3 regions of the Mesorhizobium sp. M0189 genome follow, and region 1 is predicted to be linked to each of the others. Evidence: riboswitches for the same ligand, from Rfam matches in the RefSeq annotation. Region 1 holds a riboswitch; each other region holds the start of a gene.
The links. Region 1 has a riboswitch for thiamine pyrophosphate ahead of thiB (thiamine ABC transporter substrate binding subunit). Riboswitches for the same ligand answer to the same signal wherever they lie in the genome.
Positions count from the first base shown of each region.

Region 2: another riboswitch for thiamine pyrophosphate. It lies ahead of thiC (phosphomethylpyrimidine synthase ThiC); the one in region 1 lies ahead of thiB (thiamine ABC transporter substrate binding subunit).
Region 3: another riboswitch for thiamine pyrophosphate. It lies ahead of NKJ09_RS32560 (phosphomethylpyrimidine synthase ThiC); the one in region 1 lies ahead of thiB (thiamine ABC transporter substrate binding subunit).

Region 1 is NZ_JAMYSW010000003.1:342,672-348,259, forward strand. Features, by position in the region: gene NKJ09_RS07410 (ABC-F family ATP-binding cassette domain-containing protein) at 1-931, opposite strand, end outside; gene NKJ09_RS07415 (thiamine diphosphokinase) at 933-1,577, opposite strand; TPP riboswitch at 1,705-1,819, shown strand; gene thiB (thiamine ABC transporter substrate binding subunit) at 1,863-2,876, shown strand; gene thiP (thiamine/thiamine pyrophosphate ABC transporter permease) at 3,110-4,729, shown strand; gene thiQ (thiamine ABC transporter ATP-binding protein) at 4,726-5,517, shown strand.
Region 2 is NZ_JAMYSW010000008.1:217,949-223,536, reverse strand. Features, by position in the region: gene NKJ09_RS17330 (Fic family protein) at 124-1,665, shown strand; TPP riboswitch at 1,848-1,964, shown strand; gene thiC (phosphomethylpyrimidine synthase ThiC) at 2,069-3,904, shown strand; gene thiO (glycine oxidase ThiO) at 3,901-4,902, shown strand; gene thiS (sulfur carrier protein ThiS) at 4,871-5,068, shown strand; gene NKJ09_RS17310 (thiazole synthase) at 5,072-5,588, shown strand, end outside.
Region 3 is NZ_JAMYSW010000023.1:8,684-14,271, reverse strand. Features, by position in the region: gene NKJ09_RS28330 (prenyltransferase/squalene oxidase repeat-containing protein) at 1-173, opposite strand, end outside; gene NKJ09_RS28325 (hypothetical protein) at 346-567, shown strand; gene NKJ09_RS28320 (Fic family protein) at 640-1,044, opposite strand; gene NKJ09_RS28315 (Fic family protein) at 1,041-2,171, opposite strand; gene NKJ09_RS28310 (hypothetical protein) at 2,527-2,766, opposite strand; gene NKJ09_RS28305 (FAD-dependent oxidoreductase) at 2,706-3,224, opposite strand; partial or broken gene NKJ09_RS32565 (phosphomethylpyrimidine synthase ThiC) at 3,228-3,596, opposite strand; partial or broken gene NKJ09_RS32560 (phosphomethylpyrimidine synthase ThiC) at 3,709-3,900, opposite strand; TPP riboswitch at 4,006-4,121, opposite strand; gene NKJ09_RS28295 (porin) at 4,623-5,588, opposite strand, start outside.

The sequences.
Region 1 (5,588 bases):
CGCGATCGCCGCGCTGGATGCGTGTCGAGAATCCCTTGACCAGGGTCAGATCGCCAAAGCTCTTCTCGATGTTCTTGGCCTCAATCACCAGCTTGCCGGATTCGGCGGCGTCGCTGGCTGTCATCGTCGCCGCACCCTCGGCGCCACGATGACCGCGAAAGCGCTGGCGCATGGTCTGCAACTCACCGAGCCGGCGCATGTTGCGCTTGCGCCTTGCCGTCACGCCATAGCGCAGCCAGTGCTCCTCGCGCACGATCTGGCGGCCGAGCTTGTGCTGCTCGCGCTCTTCCTCCTCCAACACCGTGTCGCGCCATTCCTCGAAATAGGCAAAGCCCTTATCGAGACGGCGGGTCTGGCCGCGGTCGAGCCAAATTGTGGCGCGTGACACGCGTTCGAGAAAACGGCGGTCATGCGAGATGACGACCAGGGCCGAGGAGGTGCGGGCAAGCTCCTCCTCCAGCCATTCGATAACCGAAAGGTCAAGATGATTGGTCGGTTCATCGAGGAGAAGAATGTCGGGCTCGGGCGCCATGACGCGGGCGAGTGCCGCGCGCCGCGTCTCGCCCCCGGAGAGGTCGTTCGGCCGTTCCTCGCCGGTCAGGCCGAGATGCTCTATCAGATAGGTGGCGCGGTAGGGATCATCGGCGGGCCCGAGCCCCGCCTCGACATAGGCGCGAACGGTCGCAAAACCGTCCATGTCGGGCATTTGCGGCAAATAGCGCACCGTCGCCGAAGGCTGGCGGAAGACTTCGCCGTCCTGCGGTTCGATCAGCCCGGCAGCGATCTTGAGGAGCGTCGACTTGCCAGAGCCGTTGCGCCCGACCAGGGCGATCTTGTCGCCAGCTGACGCCGTCAGGGCGGCACCGTCGAGCAGCGGCGCGCCGCCAAAGGTCAGCTTTATCCCGTCGAGATTGAGAAGCGGCGGCGCCATGTCAGCTTTCAGGTAGGGAAAAAGGATGCGCGAGCAGCAGCGCGCGGCCGCTGGCCAGCGCGATTTCCAGCCGGCCCTTGACCTCGTTGGAAATGGTCAGCGACGAGCCGAAGGCAACCTCGACATGGGCGAGCGGCCATTTGGCGCCGGTGACTGTCAGGCCGGCGAGATCCGAAAAGCCGAGCACCGAAAACAGCGTACCGTCGACATAATCGAAGCCAGTCTTTCCAGGCAGCAAAGGAATGCCTTCCTGTGCGCCGCTGGTCAAAAGCACTTCCGTTCCGCCTTCCGCCAGCCGGACGCTGAGCGCCAAATGCAGGAAGATGTGGTCGGTGCGTTTGCCGCCGAAGGCGCCTGCGAGCACAAGGCTGGTCGCACCGCGTTCGAGCGCGGCGGCGATAGCGAGTTCACCGTCGGTCTTGTCCTTTTCGGCGGGAAACACCTGCCGTGGCACGGCGGCCAGATCCTCCGGCAAATCGGCAGGCACGGAATCGAAATCGCCGACCCAGAGTTCCGGCATCAGGCCCAGCATAAGGGCATGGCCGATACCGGCATCGGCAGCGATGACGCGGGAGCCTTCGACCTGGCGGTCGAGCAGCGGCGTGCGGATGAGATCGCCGCCAAGCAGGATGGTGAATGTGCTCATATCTCGTGGCCCTTACCAGCCCTGCCCCGGAAACGGAAGATGAAACGGCAGATGAAACAGGACGCCGCGCTTTGGATGCCCGGCAAACTTCCGCTTGCGCAGCACTTCGGCCGGGCCTATGTGTCGAAACGCTCTAACGGGGTGCCGGACGCGATCTTCGCGGACCGGCTGAGAGGCAAGACTGCCAACCCGCTGAACCTGATCCGGTTTGTACCGGCGGAGGGATTAGACGTTTCGGACAGCCCGACGCCTCAATTCCTTTCAACGCGAACGAAGGAGGCGCCGATGCGCAGTTTTTTCCACTCTCTTGCCTCGATTATCCTGCTTGCGGCATCCGCGCTTGCCCTACCGGGGCAGGCATCGGCACAGGATAAGCTGACCGTCTATACCTATGAAAGCTTCACCGCCGATTGGGGTCCGGGACCGGCGGTGAAGAAGGCCTTCGAGGCCGAGTGCACCTGCGTCGTCGAATTCGTCTCGGTCGCCGACGGCGTGGCACTGCTCAACCGTGTGAAGCTGGAAGGGGCCGCGACCAAGGCCGATATCGTGCTTGGCCTCGATACCAATTTGACGGCGGACGCCAAGGCAACCGGCCTGTTTTCGCCGCATGGCGCCGTGACGGACGTCAGTGTGCCGGGTGGCTGGAGCGACGATATCTTCGTGCCGTTCGACTATGGCTATTTCGCTATCGTCTACGATAGCGAAAAACTGAAGAGCCCGCCGAAGAGCCTCAGGGAATTGGTCGAGGGCGATGCCGGCGACAAGATCGTCACCCAGGATCCGCGCACCTCGACGCCGGGCCTTGGCCTGCTGTTGTGGGTCAAGTCGGTCTATGGCGACAAGGCTCCGGAAGCCTGGGCCAAACTCAAGGCAAAGGTGCTGACGGTGACGCCGGGCTGGAGCGAGGCCTACGGCCTGTTCACCAAGGGTGAGGCGCCGATGGTGCTGTCCTATACCACTTCGCCAGCCTACCACATGGTTGCCGAAAACACCTCGCGCTACCAGGCGGCGTCCTTCGAGGAAGGCGAATATCTGCAGATCGAGGTCGCTGGGATCACCACCAAGGGCGCGAAGAACCCGCTGGCGGAAAAGTTCATCGCCTTCATGACCGGGCCGAAATTCCAGGATCTCATTCCCGAAACCAACTGGATGTTCCCGGCCGGCAAGACCGACAAGCCGCTCAATCCGGCGTTCGACAAGCTCGTCAAACCGACCAAAACCTTGCTGTTCAGCTCGGAAGAGGTCGCCGCAAATCGCAAGGCCTGGGTCGACGAGTGGCTGGCGGTGATGAGCAAGTAGCTCGGATTGAAAGATGATCGCCCTACGGCGCCCCCCTCTGTCCTGCCGGACATCTCCCCTACAAGGAGGGAGATTGGCCGTCATGCCGGCTTTCGCCAATCTCCGACATTGCCGGAATGAGCGGAGCGCTGAACCTGCCAATCTCTCCCCATGTGGGGGAGATGTCCGGCAGGACAGAGGGGCGCGCGAAGGAACGCAATCCTCGCTAAGAATCTCGAATCTGGTGGTCTAGCGTGCAACGCGCGCCATCATCGGATACCCGCGTCGCTGCCGGTATCGTCGCGCTCGCCGCCATCGCGCTGCTGATCGGCGGGGCATTCGCCGGGCTCGTCGTCGAAGCCATGCGCGACCTGTCGGGCGCCGCCTCCGCCTTTGATTCCTATCTCCTCCGTGTTGCGCGCTTCACGCTCTGGCAGGCTCTGTTGTCGACCCTGCTCTCCGTCGCACCGGCGCTGTTCGTCGCGCGCGCGCTGTCGCGGCATCCACAGTTTTTCGGGCGAGGCTTTGTCCTGCAGCTTTTCGCCGTGCCGCTGGCGCTGCCGGCCATTGTTGCCGCACTCGGTGTCTTGGCACTCTATGGCCGCGCCGGGTATTTCGCCGGCTTGCTCGGTGCGATTGGCGGCCAGAACTGGCCCGGCATCTATGGCCTATCGGGTATTCTCGTCGCCCACGTCTTTTTCAACCTGCCGCTGGCAACGCGACTGTTCCTGGAAGCGTTGCAGACGGTGCCGGCTAACCAATGGCGGCTGGCGAGCCAGCTTGGCATGGGTGCTGCGCCGGCCTTCCGGCTGATCGAATGGCCGGCGTTGCGTGCGGCCCTGCCGGGCGTTGCCGGGCTCGTTTTCATGCTGTGCATCACCTCCTTCACCATCGTGCTTACGCTCGGCGGCGGGCCGCGCGCGACGACGCTGGAGGTTGCCATATACCAGGCGCTGCGTTTCGACTTCGACCCGGCGCGGGCGGTGACGCTGACCTTGTTGCAGATTGCCCTGACCTTCGTCGTCGTGCTGGCACTAACGCGGCTTGGCGCCAATATGACCGGCGACGCCAATCTGCCGGTAGCCCCGCGCCGGTATTTTTCAGCCGGTGCGGCCGAGACCGTGCTGAACGCACTGGTGATCGGGCTGGCACTGCTGTTTGTCGCCGGACCGATGGCGGCTACGCTGTCGGCCGGGCTTGGCGCCGATCTCGGCCGCCTGGCCGGCGAGAGCGCGGTGCGGCAAGCGACGGCGACCAGTGCCGTGCTCTCCCTCCTATCGGCGCTGCTCTCCTTGGCGTTGTCGCTGTCGCTGGTTATGGCGCGCCGGGCGCTGGCGCTCACCCGGCGGACCGGCAGGCGGACGCTGCTCGAACACCTGGCCGACACCGGTGCGGGGTTCGTCCTGGTGGTGCCGCCCATCGTCATCGGTGCCGGCTGGTTCCTGCTCCTGCGCAGCGTCAGCGATGTCTTTGCGATCGCCCCTGTCATGGTGGTTGTGGTCAATGCGGTGATGGCGATGCCGTTCGCCATCCGCGCCATCCGCCCCGCCTATGACGCGGCGAGCGAACGCCACGAACGGCTCTGTGCACAGCTTGGCATCTCGGGCTGGAACCGGTTGCGTCTGGTCGACTGGCCGTCGCTGCGGCGGCCGCTCGCCACCGGCTTCGCCTTCGCCATGGCGCTGTCGCTCGGTGATCTCGGCGTCATTGCGCTGTTCGGCAGCGATTCCGTGCAGACATTGCCCTATCTGTTGCTGGCGCGCATGGGCAGCTACCGCACCGAGGATGCGGCCGGCCTGGCGCTGCTGCTCGGCCTTGTCTGCCTGGCGCTTGTGCTGACCGCGGACTGGCTGGGAAGGAGGGAGAAATCATGATGCCGATCAGCCCGGAACGGTCGATTTCGGTCGAAAAAGGCGCGGCCGTGCGGCTCGATAATGTCTCGTTCAGCTATGGTGAAACGCCGCTTATATTCGATGTCGATTTCCCGGCGTCGGAAATCACCGCCATCATGGGGCCGAGCGGTTCGGGAAAGTCGACGCTGCTCAATCTGGTGGCCGGTTTCGAGGCGCCGCGGTCAGGCCGCGTGCTCATCGGCGGCGCCGACGTCAGCACTGCGCCGCCATCAGCGCGGCCGGTGTCGATGGTGTTCCAGGAAAACAACCTGTTTGCCCATCTGTCCCTCGAGCAGAATGTCGGGCTCGGCCGCTCGCCTTCGCTCATGCTGAGCGAGGCTGACCGCGCCGCAATCGCCGCAGCGCTGAAGCGCGTCGGCCTTACCGGCAAGGAAAGCCGGCTGCCGCGCGAACTCTCCGGCGGTGAGCGGCAGCGCGTCGCGCTCGCTCGGGTCCTGGTGCGCGACCGGCCGGTGTTGTTGCTCGACGAGCCGTTCGCTTCGCTCGGACCGGCACTGCGCGACGACATGCTCGACCTGGTCGCCGACGTCCATTCGGAGCAGCGCATGACGGTGCTATTCGTCACGCACCAGCCGGACGATGCGCGCCGTATCGGGCAAAACATGGTTTTCCTGGATGGTGGCACGGTTGCCGCGACGGGCACTGCGGCCGATTTTTTCGTCGGGGCTGGACCGGAGGCATTCCGACGCTATATCGGCTCGGGTCCGTTTGCGGCTGGATCACGAGATGTTGCCCGGAAGCGGACATAATTTATGGTCAAACCGGCGGAAGGCGAAGCGGCGCTTGCTTGCCATGGTCGAGGTAGTGTGGCTAGGTCCGC
Region 2 (5,588 bases), on a different contig from region 1:
CAGCACCGTTTAGAATCGGTTTTCGGAAAATTTGTCTTGTGGCATCAATTTTCATGGAATAGGATCATTTTTCACAGGTGTTGGCCCAGCTGAACCAAAATTCGATGAAAGGATTCGCTTTTCATGCCTGCGGTGCAAGAGCACCAATTTTCAGGTCCTGTTACCGTTTTTCAGGAAATCCGCCTTCCTGAAACGGCGACCCCGGCCGGGTACAGCGCCCTGGTCGGAGCCTACAGGCTCGCCGTGCCCTTGCCCCGTAGGTTGTTCGCCACGGGCGAGCATCATCGCATTACCGAACGGGATGGCTGGCGGATCATGACCCCCCGCCACGCCCCAAATCCTACCCTCGAAGGCCACCTGACCTTTGCGCTCAAGTACGAGGGACTGGACCTTGCCGTCCTCAAGCGGCTGTTCCAAGTGACCGGTCCCGCGCCGATCGAGGCGCTGGTCCGTGAAAGCCCGACCGGCAGTTATGCCCGCCGCATCTGGTTTTTATATGAATGGCTGAGGGGCGCCCGTATCGATCTGCCGGACGCGGCGGCCGGACGATACATTCCGGTTGTCGATCCCGAGCTGCAGTGGCCCGGACCCGACAAGACCGCTTCGCGCTACCGCGTAAGGGACAATCTCCCCGGCACGCGTGAGTTCTGCCCTCTGGTGTTCCGCACCAAGATTCTCGAAAAATTCATCGGCCTTGAACTACCGCGGCGCGCGGAGGCAATCGTAGCGGACGTGCCGCGCGACCTTCTTGCTCGGACCGCCGCCTTTCTTTTGCTCAAAGACTCGCGATCAAGCTATGCGATCGAGGGCGAGCGCCCGCCGCAAGATCGCATCCAGCGCTGGGGCCGCGCCATCGGCGAAGCCGGCCGCTGGCCGATCGATCGCGATGAGCTGCTGCGTCTGCAAAGAATTGTACTTGGCGACGCCCGTTTCGCAAGACTTGGCTTCCGAAAAGAAGGAGGTTTCGTCGGTGAGCATGACCGAGACAACGGCACGCCCTTGCCCGATCACATCAGCGCTCGGCCCGAGGACCTGCCGCGGCTAATCGATGGAATGGCGGCGTTCGATCAGGGCCCCGCGCAAAACCTTGATGCAGTCGTAGCCGCCGCAATCCTCGCCTTCGGCTTTGTCTACATTCACCCGTTCGAGGACGGAAACGGCCGCATTCACCGCTACCTAATCCACCACGTCCTTGCCATGCGCGGCTTCAATCCGCCGGGAGTGGTCTTTCCCGTCTCGGCCGCGATCCTGGACCAGATCAACGAGTACAGGGGCGTGCTCGAGAGCTATTCGCAGCGCCTTCTGCCGTTGGTGGAATGGGAACCGACGCCGCTCAACGTCCGGGTGCTGAATGACACCGGTGATTTCTACCGGTTCTTCGATGCAACCCCGCACGCCGAATTCCTCTATGCCTGCGTTCAGCGGACGATCGAACGGGACCTTCCCGAGGAAACCGCATTTCTGCAGCGCTACGATCAGTTCCGGCAGCAGGTGGACGCCTTTATTGACATGCCCGAGCGGTTGACCGATCTGCTCTTCCGTTTTCTTCACCAGAATGATGGACATCTATCGAACCGCGCGCGCGAAAAGGAATTCGCCACGCTGACCAGTGACGAGGCAGGAAGAATCGAGGCGATCTACGCGCAAACCTTTGGTGCCCATTGAAGGTGTGATCATCAGGATCGATTTTTAGTCCGACGGTTTGTAATTCCCTTGTCCCTGCCTTCATCTCCGAGGCTTGACTTGTCGCCGAGACATGCACGATTTTTTCCGCACGGTCTGACCGGCCGCCGATCAGCCGCGGCCAGAACGCGCTTGACAAACCGGAGCCGTCCCGTCCAACCTCACGCATTCACCAGGGGAGTCCCGGCAAGGGGCTGAGATACTGCTGGCATTCGCGGCGCAGTGACCCGTTGAACCTGATCCAGTTCATACTGGCGTAGGGACGGTGCAAGCGCTTTGCGGGAGTTTACGCCCGAGGTCCTGTTTCGGCAGGTCGACAGAAGCGTCTTTTCATCCTCCCGGCACAGAACTGGGTCTCCAATGCAACGAGCAAAGGAGCCTCAAGATGAATGCCCTCACCCCCGCCGTCTCGACGGGACCGCTGCCCGCCTCACGAAAAATCCACAAGCCCGGTGCCATCCACCCGCAGATCAGGGTGCCGATGCGCGAAATCTCCGTCCATCCGACGGCCGGCGAACCGCCCGTCACCGTCTACGATCCGTCCGGCCCCTATACAGACCCGACTGTCGAAACCAGCATCGAAAATGGCCTTGCACGGCTTCGCCACGAATGGATTACGGCGCGCGGCGATGTCGAGGCCTATGACGGCCGCCATGTCCGGCCGGAGGACAACGGATTCGCGACGGGCGAACGCCTGACGCCGGAATTTCCCATTCGCCATCAACCGCTCAGAGCCAAAGCAGGCAAGGCGGTGACGCAGCTTGCCTATGCGCGCGCCGGCATCATCACACCCGAAATGGAGTTCGCCGCCATCCGCGAGAACCTTGGTCGCGAGATCCTGCACGGCAAGCTTGAGCGCGACGGCGAGGCTTTCGGCGCGACACTGCCCGATTTCGTCACGCCGGATTTCGTGCGTGATGAGGTGGCGCGCGGACGCGCAATCATTCCCGCCAACATCAACCATCCCGAGAGCGAGCCGATGATCATCGGTCGCAATTTCCTGGTCAAGATCAACGCCAACATCGGCAACTCCGCCGTCACATCGTCGATGGCTGAAGAGGTCGAAAAAATGGTGTGGGCGATCCGCTGGGGCGCAGACACGGTGATGGACCTGTCGACCGGCCGCAACATCCACAACATCCGCGACTGGATCGTCCGCAACGCGCCGGTTCCGATCGGCACGGTGCCGCTCTATCAGGCGCTCGAAAAGGTCGGCGGCATCGCCGAGGACCTGACCTGGGAGGTCTACCGCGACATGCTGATCGAACAGGCCGAACAGGGCGTCGACTATTTCACCATCCATGCGGGCGTGCGGCTGCACTACATCCCGCTGACCGTTGACCGGGTCACTGGCATCGTCTCGCGCGGTGGCTCGATCATGGCCAAATGGTGCCTGCATCATCACCGGGAAAGCTTCCTCTACGAACATTTCGCCGAGATCTGCGACATTTGCCGCGCCTATGACGTGTCCTTTTCGCTGGGCGACGGCCTTCGTCCTGGCTCGATCGCCGACGCCAATGACGCAGCACAATTCGCCGAGCTGGAGACGCTCGGCGAGCTGACACAGATCGCCTGGGCGAAGGATTGCCAGGTAATGATCGAAGGCCCCGGCCACGTGCCGATGCACAAGGTCAAGGAGAACATGGACAAGCAGCTCGCCGTCTGCGGCGAGGCGCCGTTCTATACGCTTGGGCCGCTGACGACCGACATCGCGCCGGGCTACGACCACATCACCTCCGGCATCGGCGCGGCGATGATCGGTTGGTTCGGCACCGCCATGCTCTGCTACGTCACGCCCAAGGAGCATCTCGGCCTTCCCGATCGCAACGACGTCAAGATCGGCGTGATCACCTACAAGATAGCCGCCCATGCCGCCGACCTGGCAAAAGGTCATCCGGCGGCGAAAGTCAGGGATGATGCCCTTTCCCGCGCGCGCTTCGAATTCCGCTGGGAGGACCAGTTCAACCTGTCGCTCGATCCCGAAACCGCGCGGTCCTTCCACGATCAGACCTTGCCCAAGGAGGCGCACAAGCTGGCGCATTTCTGCTCGATGTGCGGGCCGAAATTCTGCTCGATGCGAATTTCCCACGACATCCGCACCGAAGCGCAGAAGGAGGGCATGGCGGCGATGGCGGCGAAATACCGCGAGGGCGGCGATCTCTACCTGCCGGCGGACGAGACCGGCGCACCGCTCATACCTCAGCCACGTGAGCCATCATGAAGGTGCTGGTCAAAGGGGCCGGCGTTGCCGGCCTCACCGCCGCCTTCGAGCTCGCCGCACGCGGCGCGGCGGTTTCCGTTGCCGAGACAAGGCCTGGCCTTGGGGGCAATGCGTCGTGGTTCGCCGGCGGCATGTTGGCGCCATGGTGCGAGCGCGAAAGCGCCGAGCAGCCGGTGCTGGATCTCGGGCGCGGTGCCGCCGACTGGTGGGATGCCGCAACCCCCGGCCAGGTGACGCGGGCCGGAACGCTGGTCGTGGCCGCGCCGCGCGATGCGGGCGAGATCGACCGCTTCGCCAGCCGCACCTCGGGCCATCGGCGTGTCGATGAAGACGAAATTGCGCTCCTGGAGCCCGACCTCGCCGGCCGCTTCCGGCGCGGATTGCTCTTCTCCGACGAGGCGCATCTCGACCCGCGTCAGGCGATGGCAGCGCTTCATGACAAGCTCGCAGCCATGGGTGTCGAGTTTCACTTCGGCACCGAGGTCTGGCATGTTTTTGGTTTCGATCATCAGATCGACTGCACGGGAATGGCAGCCATCGATGACCGGCTACGTGGCGTTCGCGGCGAAATGCTGATCCTGCGCACGCCCGACATCTCGCTGTCGCGCCCGGTCCGGCTGCTTCATCCGCGCTTTCCGCTCTATGTGGTGCCGCGCACCGGCCAGTGTTTCATGGTCGGTGCGACCATGATCGAGAGCGGGTCCGCCGAGCCGGCCACGGTGCGTTCGATGATGGAGCTTCTGGGTGCCGCCTATGCCCTCCATCCGGCATTCGGCGAGGCCGGGATCGTTGAAACCGGTGTCGGCGTCCGTCCTGCTTTTCCCGACAATCTGCCGCGTGTCGAGGCACATGGAAGCACCGTCGCAGTCAACGGGCTTTATCGCCATGGCTTTCTTCTCGCCCCTGCCATGGCGCGCCAGGCGGCCGACCTGGTCTTCCATCAAGACGGAACGAAGGAGCTTGCTCATGAAACTGACGGTCAACGGCAAAGTGCATGAGGTTGCAGCCACCACGCTGGCCGAGCTGCTTGCGGCGCTCGACTATGAAGGCGATTGGCTGGCAACGGCCGTCAACAGCGAACTCGTGCACAAAGCCAACCGGGCGGAATTCCGGTTGAGCGACGGCGACCGGATCGAAATCCTCTCACCGATGCAGGGAGGCTAGGCCATGTTCGATCTTCTCGGAACGTCGCTTGCCTCCCGCCTGCTTCTCGGCACCGCTCAATATCCATCGCCGGCCATCCTTGCCGAGGCCGTCAAGGCGTCGGGCGCTTCGGCGGTAACCGTCTCGTTACGCCGTGAGATGGCAGGCGGCAGGGCCGGCGAACAATTCTGGTCGTTGATCCGCTCGCTCGGCGTCAGAATCCTGCCCAACACTGCCGGCTGCCACTCCGTCAAGGAAGCGGTCACGACCGCGAAGATGGCGCGCGAAGTTTTCGGCACCAACTGGATCAAGCTCGAAGTGATCGGCAACCACGACACGCTGCAGCCGGACGTGTTCGGGCTGGTCGAGGCCGCCCGCATCCTGTGCGAGGACGGTTTTGATGTATTCCCCTATACCACCGACGATCTTGTCGTCGCCGAGCGACTGCTGGAGGCGGGCTGCCAGGTTCTGATGCCGTGGTGTGCACCGATCGGTTCCGCCCTCGGGCCGATCAACATTCCGGCGCTGCGCTCGATGCGCG
Region 3 (5,588 bases), on a different contig from region 1:
TGGGGCGTGCGGGGCTCTATCCCAAGGATCGGGTATAATTCGGGTGTCGGCTGCTGAAGGATACGCGCCGGCACGAGCGACAGTGCTTTCTCCAGCGAGGGAGGAAAATCCTCCAGTTCTTCGGCCAGTTCGGCAGCTTCTCTCCTTCGTCCCTCGCGGCGCGCTTCTAACATATTCTGCCGCAACCACGGCAACGGTGCGCTGCGCCCGTTCAGCGGTGCCGGTGGCAATCAGCTCGGCCGGAATGTCACCATCCTTGATCGCCCAGTGCGTACGGTGCTGTTCGAACTGTTGAATGCGCAGCCGGTCCGCAATTCTCAACACCGCTGACCGGTCGAGAAAGGCATGTTCCGGATCGGGCTCGAAGGTGAAGGCCAGTTCGTGTCCGCGCCGAACGATATTGCGTATGCGGCCGTGCCGGACCACGCGCGCGAGCGGGCCTCCCTCCCCAACTTCGTACATCAACAGCGCCGGGATTTCCTCCAGCCGGCGCAATGTTTCAGGGCGCGCGAGGCCGATAGCCTCGGCCTCGGCGCCGCTCTATTCCTTGAAACGGTCAATGGTTGACGTGAACGGCGGCGTTTCCCACCACTCGCCGTGGCCCGAGACAAGCAAGTTAAACATGGCACACCACCGACCTCACGCCGCCTTCTCCATAGACCACTTCACCCGTTCGGCGAGAAAGGCGGCGAACGTTTTCACATTCATATTGACGCTCGCCTCCTCCAGCCCTGCGAGGTAGGCCTTCCGGTCATCGACTCTGACGACTGTCCAGGGGTAACCGCCTGAAGCCAGCATCGCGTTCATGAGGAACCGCGCCATTCGTCCGTTGCCGTCCGGATAGGGGTGCACATAGCCCACAAGCCAATGCCCCAGCACGGCACGCACGGAGGCCTCCTTCTCCGCCTCCAGCAGGTCGAACAGCTCATGCATACCATCGGCCACCGCTTCGGTACGCGGCGGCACGTGCTGCGAGCCGCGCAGGTACACAAGGTGGTTGCGATATCCCGCCAGCGCGCTGGCTTTGAGGATGCCGGCGGTCACTGACGGCGCGAACAGCTCCCGGTACCACTCCCGGTGAGTGTCCCGGTCAACGCGCCGGCTGGCTTGCCGTTGATGATCGCGGCAACAGAGTCTTTGACCTTCTGGAATGCGAGGTAGTAGCCACGCGCGGCAAGCGCATCCCGGTTCTTGCGGTCCTCTTCATCAATCTCCGGATTCCAGCTCCCCTCGCGCACCCGGTCGATGAGTTCCGGGGTGACGCTGTACCCTTCTATCGACAGCGAATGGTAGGCGTCGCTTTCGTAGATATCCTCGACGAACTTCATATAGGCGTCTTTGTCGGACGGCAGTCCGGGTGCCTTCGGGAATATCTCGATGATGGCTTCGCGCTGCGATTGCCAGATCGCGCGCAGGCGGGCGACCAACGGCGGTACGCCCGCCGCAATGGTTGTCACTCCAATTTGTCCCGCGAACGGATCGGATTCGCGCACGTCATAGCCGGCGGCTTTGAAGGCGGCCACGATTTCATCGGCAAAGGAGTCGCGTCCTACGCGACGGAAGGCCCCCGCAAGCCGTCCCGCCACGGCGGAATGGCCGCCATCAAGCAGCAGGACCAGAACGGTTGATACGTCGCGCACCGACGCCATAGCGATCTGCATCTCGATAGGCGCGCGCTGGAAGAACGCTTGCGGCACCCGGGTAAGGGCGGCCTCGACAGTGAACACGCGCTGGCCGTTTTTCTCTGTCAGTTCGGCCGGCATCTCCTTGACCTTGAGGTCATAGAGCGAAGTGCCGAACAGCAGGTCGATTTTGTTATTCGTGCCTTTGGGGGTGTTCACCACCACCTGAGGCGGAATAGTGGGCGCTTCCGCGTGCAGAAGCAGCGAGTGCTCCGGTGACACGAACCAGTCCTTGCCGAACCGGTCATTGCAGTAAAGGGAGCAGAACTCCCAGAAGCTCGCGTACCAGGGGGTGGTGTCTTGCTGCTGTGCCTGCGGGCTGGTCGACATGAGCCAGCCTTTCATAACATCGCGCAGGAACCCGTTCTGCAGCAGCCGCTCCCGGTGGACGCGGGTCAGCTCATCTGATTTGAATATGCGCCGCCCACCCTTCTGCAGCTCTTTGAGGACGGCCAATGATACAGCGAGTTTTTCATGGGGCTTGGCCATGGCCGTACCTTTGCAACTTTTTAGAGCTGTGCGATTACAAGTATATATTGCTGATAGGAGACAAGTCAATGATGCTGTGGAGTTGCAAGTTTTTTAAGTCGTGCAATAACAAGCTTTTTATGCGATAATCGGCAAGTGAAATCACAGTTTTGATCGTTTCCATAGCTCGTCTGCGCGAAGGATCGTCACCCGGATGGGCCGAGACCAGCTCCCCAGCAGGCTACGCAGGGGCTCGGGGCGAGCCTACAGCCTGGCCCTCCGAAGCGCTTCGAAGGAGGACGCGCCTCTTTGAAAAACTCGCCCGTTGTGCATCGTGGGTACCTGTAAACGCGAATTCTCAAAGAAAAGACGCTCCTTACCTCTCCCTCCCGCCACGATCATCACGGCCGCGCCCGCGCTCACTACGCCGCGACGCCCGCGAGATCGGCTTCTCGGCAATCGCCCCGAGCGAGACATCACGCGTATGGAGGATCAGCATTTCACCGCGCATGCCGCGTAAATCGTCGTCGGCCCGCGCGATGCCCGTGCAGTCGATCACCTGATCAAAGCCGGAAAAGCCAACCTCGCCCGTCTCGAAAAGGAAAACGACGCCCATCGCACGCAGTTGCCGGCGAGGGCTTCGAGAGCCCGACGGGGATCGAGATGAGCTTCGCTACAAAAAAACAGGCTCTGATGAAAGCGGCCGGCAAGATCGGGCTCGAGGGCGGCAACAACCTTTTCGTCGACGCACTCATAGTTGCGCGAACGAGCTGCAAAACGGGCAAGCTCGAAGGCATCGCGCTGATGGGCGACGACGAGAGTGCCGGCCCTCGTCACCAGCGCGGGCAGCGCCCTTTCCCACCAGTCGGCTGCAACGTTGCCGAAAGTGACGACCGCCTCCTCGGCGCCTTCGCGTTCGCACCAAGCGGCGAGCATGCCGCCGGCGAGCCAGGAGGCATTGCCGCCGATCTGGCTGCGAATTTCAGCAACCGTGACGGATGCACCCGGCGCGGCCAATTCATGGGCAACGGTGAGGCCTGCCACACCCGCGCCTTTGACAAGAATGCGGCGCATGGCTCAGCGCGCCCTCTGATCTTCCTGCGCTGAGGCCTGTTTTTCCACCTCGGGCGTTTCGACCGGCATATAGAGATCGCCGCCCTCGCGGTATTTCGCCGCCATCGCCGCCATGCCCTCCTTCTGCGCTTCGGCGCGAATGTCGTGAGAGATGCGCATCGAGCAGAATTTCGGCCCGCATATCGAGCAGAAATGTGCCAGCTTGTGCGCTTCCTTGGGCAAGGTCTGGTCGTGGAAGGACCGCGCGGTTTCCGGATCGAGCGACAGGTTGAACTAGGCCTCCCAGCGGAACTCGAATCCGGCCCGCGACAGCGCGTCGCCGCGGATGTTCGCCGCCGCGTGACCCTTGGCCAGGTCGGCGGCATGGGCGCTCGCCAGTCACAAATCCGTTGTCTTCCGGCCGGACATGGCGGCCGTCACAGGCTTCGACATCGCCACGCGCGGTAATCCATTCGTGGCGAAGCCGGGCAAGGCCTTTTTCGATCCTGGTTTTGATGGCCGGATCGGTGTAGGGGCCGGACGGATCGTAGACGGTGACTGGCGGTTCGCCGGCCGTTGGATGGACTGCAATTTCGCGCATCGGCACCCTGATCTGAGGGTGAATGCTGCCATGCTTGTGGATCTTGCGTGAGGCGGGCAGCGGTCCCGTCGGGACGGCGGGGGTGGGGGCATTCATCATGAGGCTCCTTTGCTCGTGCATTGGAGACCCAGTTCTGTGCCGGAAGAATGAAAAGACGCTTTGGTCGACCTGCTCGAAACAGGACCTCGGGCGTGAACTCCCGCAAAGCGCTTGCACCGTCCCTACGCCAGTATGAACTGGATCAGGTTCAACGGGTCACTGCGCCGCGAAAGCCAGCAGTATCTCAGCCCCTTGCCGGGACTCCCCTGGGTGAATGCTTCAGGTTGAACGGGCGAGCGGTATCTTGCCAAGCGCATTCGGGCCGCGGCGGTGATCGTCGGGCGATCGTCTCGGCCAGGCGCAAGATCGGATGGAGCATCGCCTGAGAATCGTCTGTTCCTCGATCAGCCTCGCTTATGCTCTGGAGCTTGTTCTCTCGCGCCCGAATTTCCGCGGGGATGGCTGAACGGAGGCGATCCATTTGCGATTTTCAAGTGCGTCGGGCCGCACCCCAGTTCGGAAAACCTGGCCGGGTAGTGCTGGATGGCAGGGTCCGTCAAGCGGGCGGAAGGAATGAGGAAATGAAAGAGTTGCAGATCAAAACGCATAATCGAGCGATGAATATCGCCTGCGCGATCATCCGGACCAGATCTGATATGAAACATCGTCCGGCCCCGAGATCGAGGCTCCAATCTCGTATAGCTTCCATACGACGTTCTCTTGGAGTGTTGCGGGATTGGTCCGCTCAACCGGATCTCGAGCTCAACCCTTTCATCCCGTTAGAATGAGCGTTCGAAACGCAGGATTCCGGCGACACCGCTCTTCTTGTTGGCGTTGGTCCAGTTCACGTTGGAAGCGTCCACCTTGCCGACGGCGAAGTTGCCGTAGCGGCTATAGTCGAGTTCCGCCGTAACTGTGAAATCTGGAAGAAACGCATAGGCGACGTTTGCAGCGACACCATGGTTCTTGAGCTGATCACCGGAGAGCTGAAGGTTGAACGAAGTTGTCTCGTTGAGCTTGTAAGTGGCGCCAGCCCAGAAAGCCCAGTTCCCACCCCAACTCTTATAGAAGCCGCGACCATGAGCGTCGATGGCGTTCGTGGAGTCGTCGTTGAGCTTGCCGTTGGAACCGTAGCCGAGCATTCCGAACAGCAACAGTTCGTTGGTGACATTGATGTCGACACGGACCTTGGCGGCCACCGATTCGTAGTTGCTATCATAAGCGGCAACGCCGGTGATCGCGCCCCAGCCATGTGTGTATTTCAAGCCGCCGACTACGTGCGGAGAGTAGCTGTCGATTGTGCCGACCACGCCCGAGCCTTCTTCGAGCGAAACCACGGCCGAAAAGCCGGCCCCCGCGTCGAAGTAGTACTGAACCACATTGGTATCGAAAGCGCCGTACGGAACCGGCGTCTGGTTGAGTACGTCAACCGCGCCGCCAATAAACATGTCGAAGGCCGACCAGTCCTTACCAAGTCGGAGGCCACCAAGCTGAATCCAGGCGAAAGTCAAGGTGCTGTCTCCGTTGAAGGCATAGGACCGAGAACTGTCCGAAACCGAAGTGTGGCGGTTACCGAAGTTCATGCGGGTTTCGGTGTAGGTCTTCAACGTGCCGAGTTCGGTCTCCTGGCCGGTCCAAGTTTTCAATGTGAAGCGCGTGTTGTTTTGCCATGTGTCCTGATGCTCACCAGTCCTCACATCGGAGGTTCTTGCGTGGTCAAACAATCCGACATGGCGCAAGCCGAT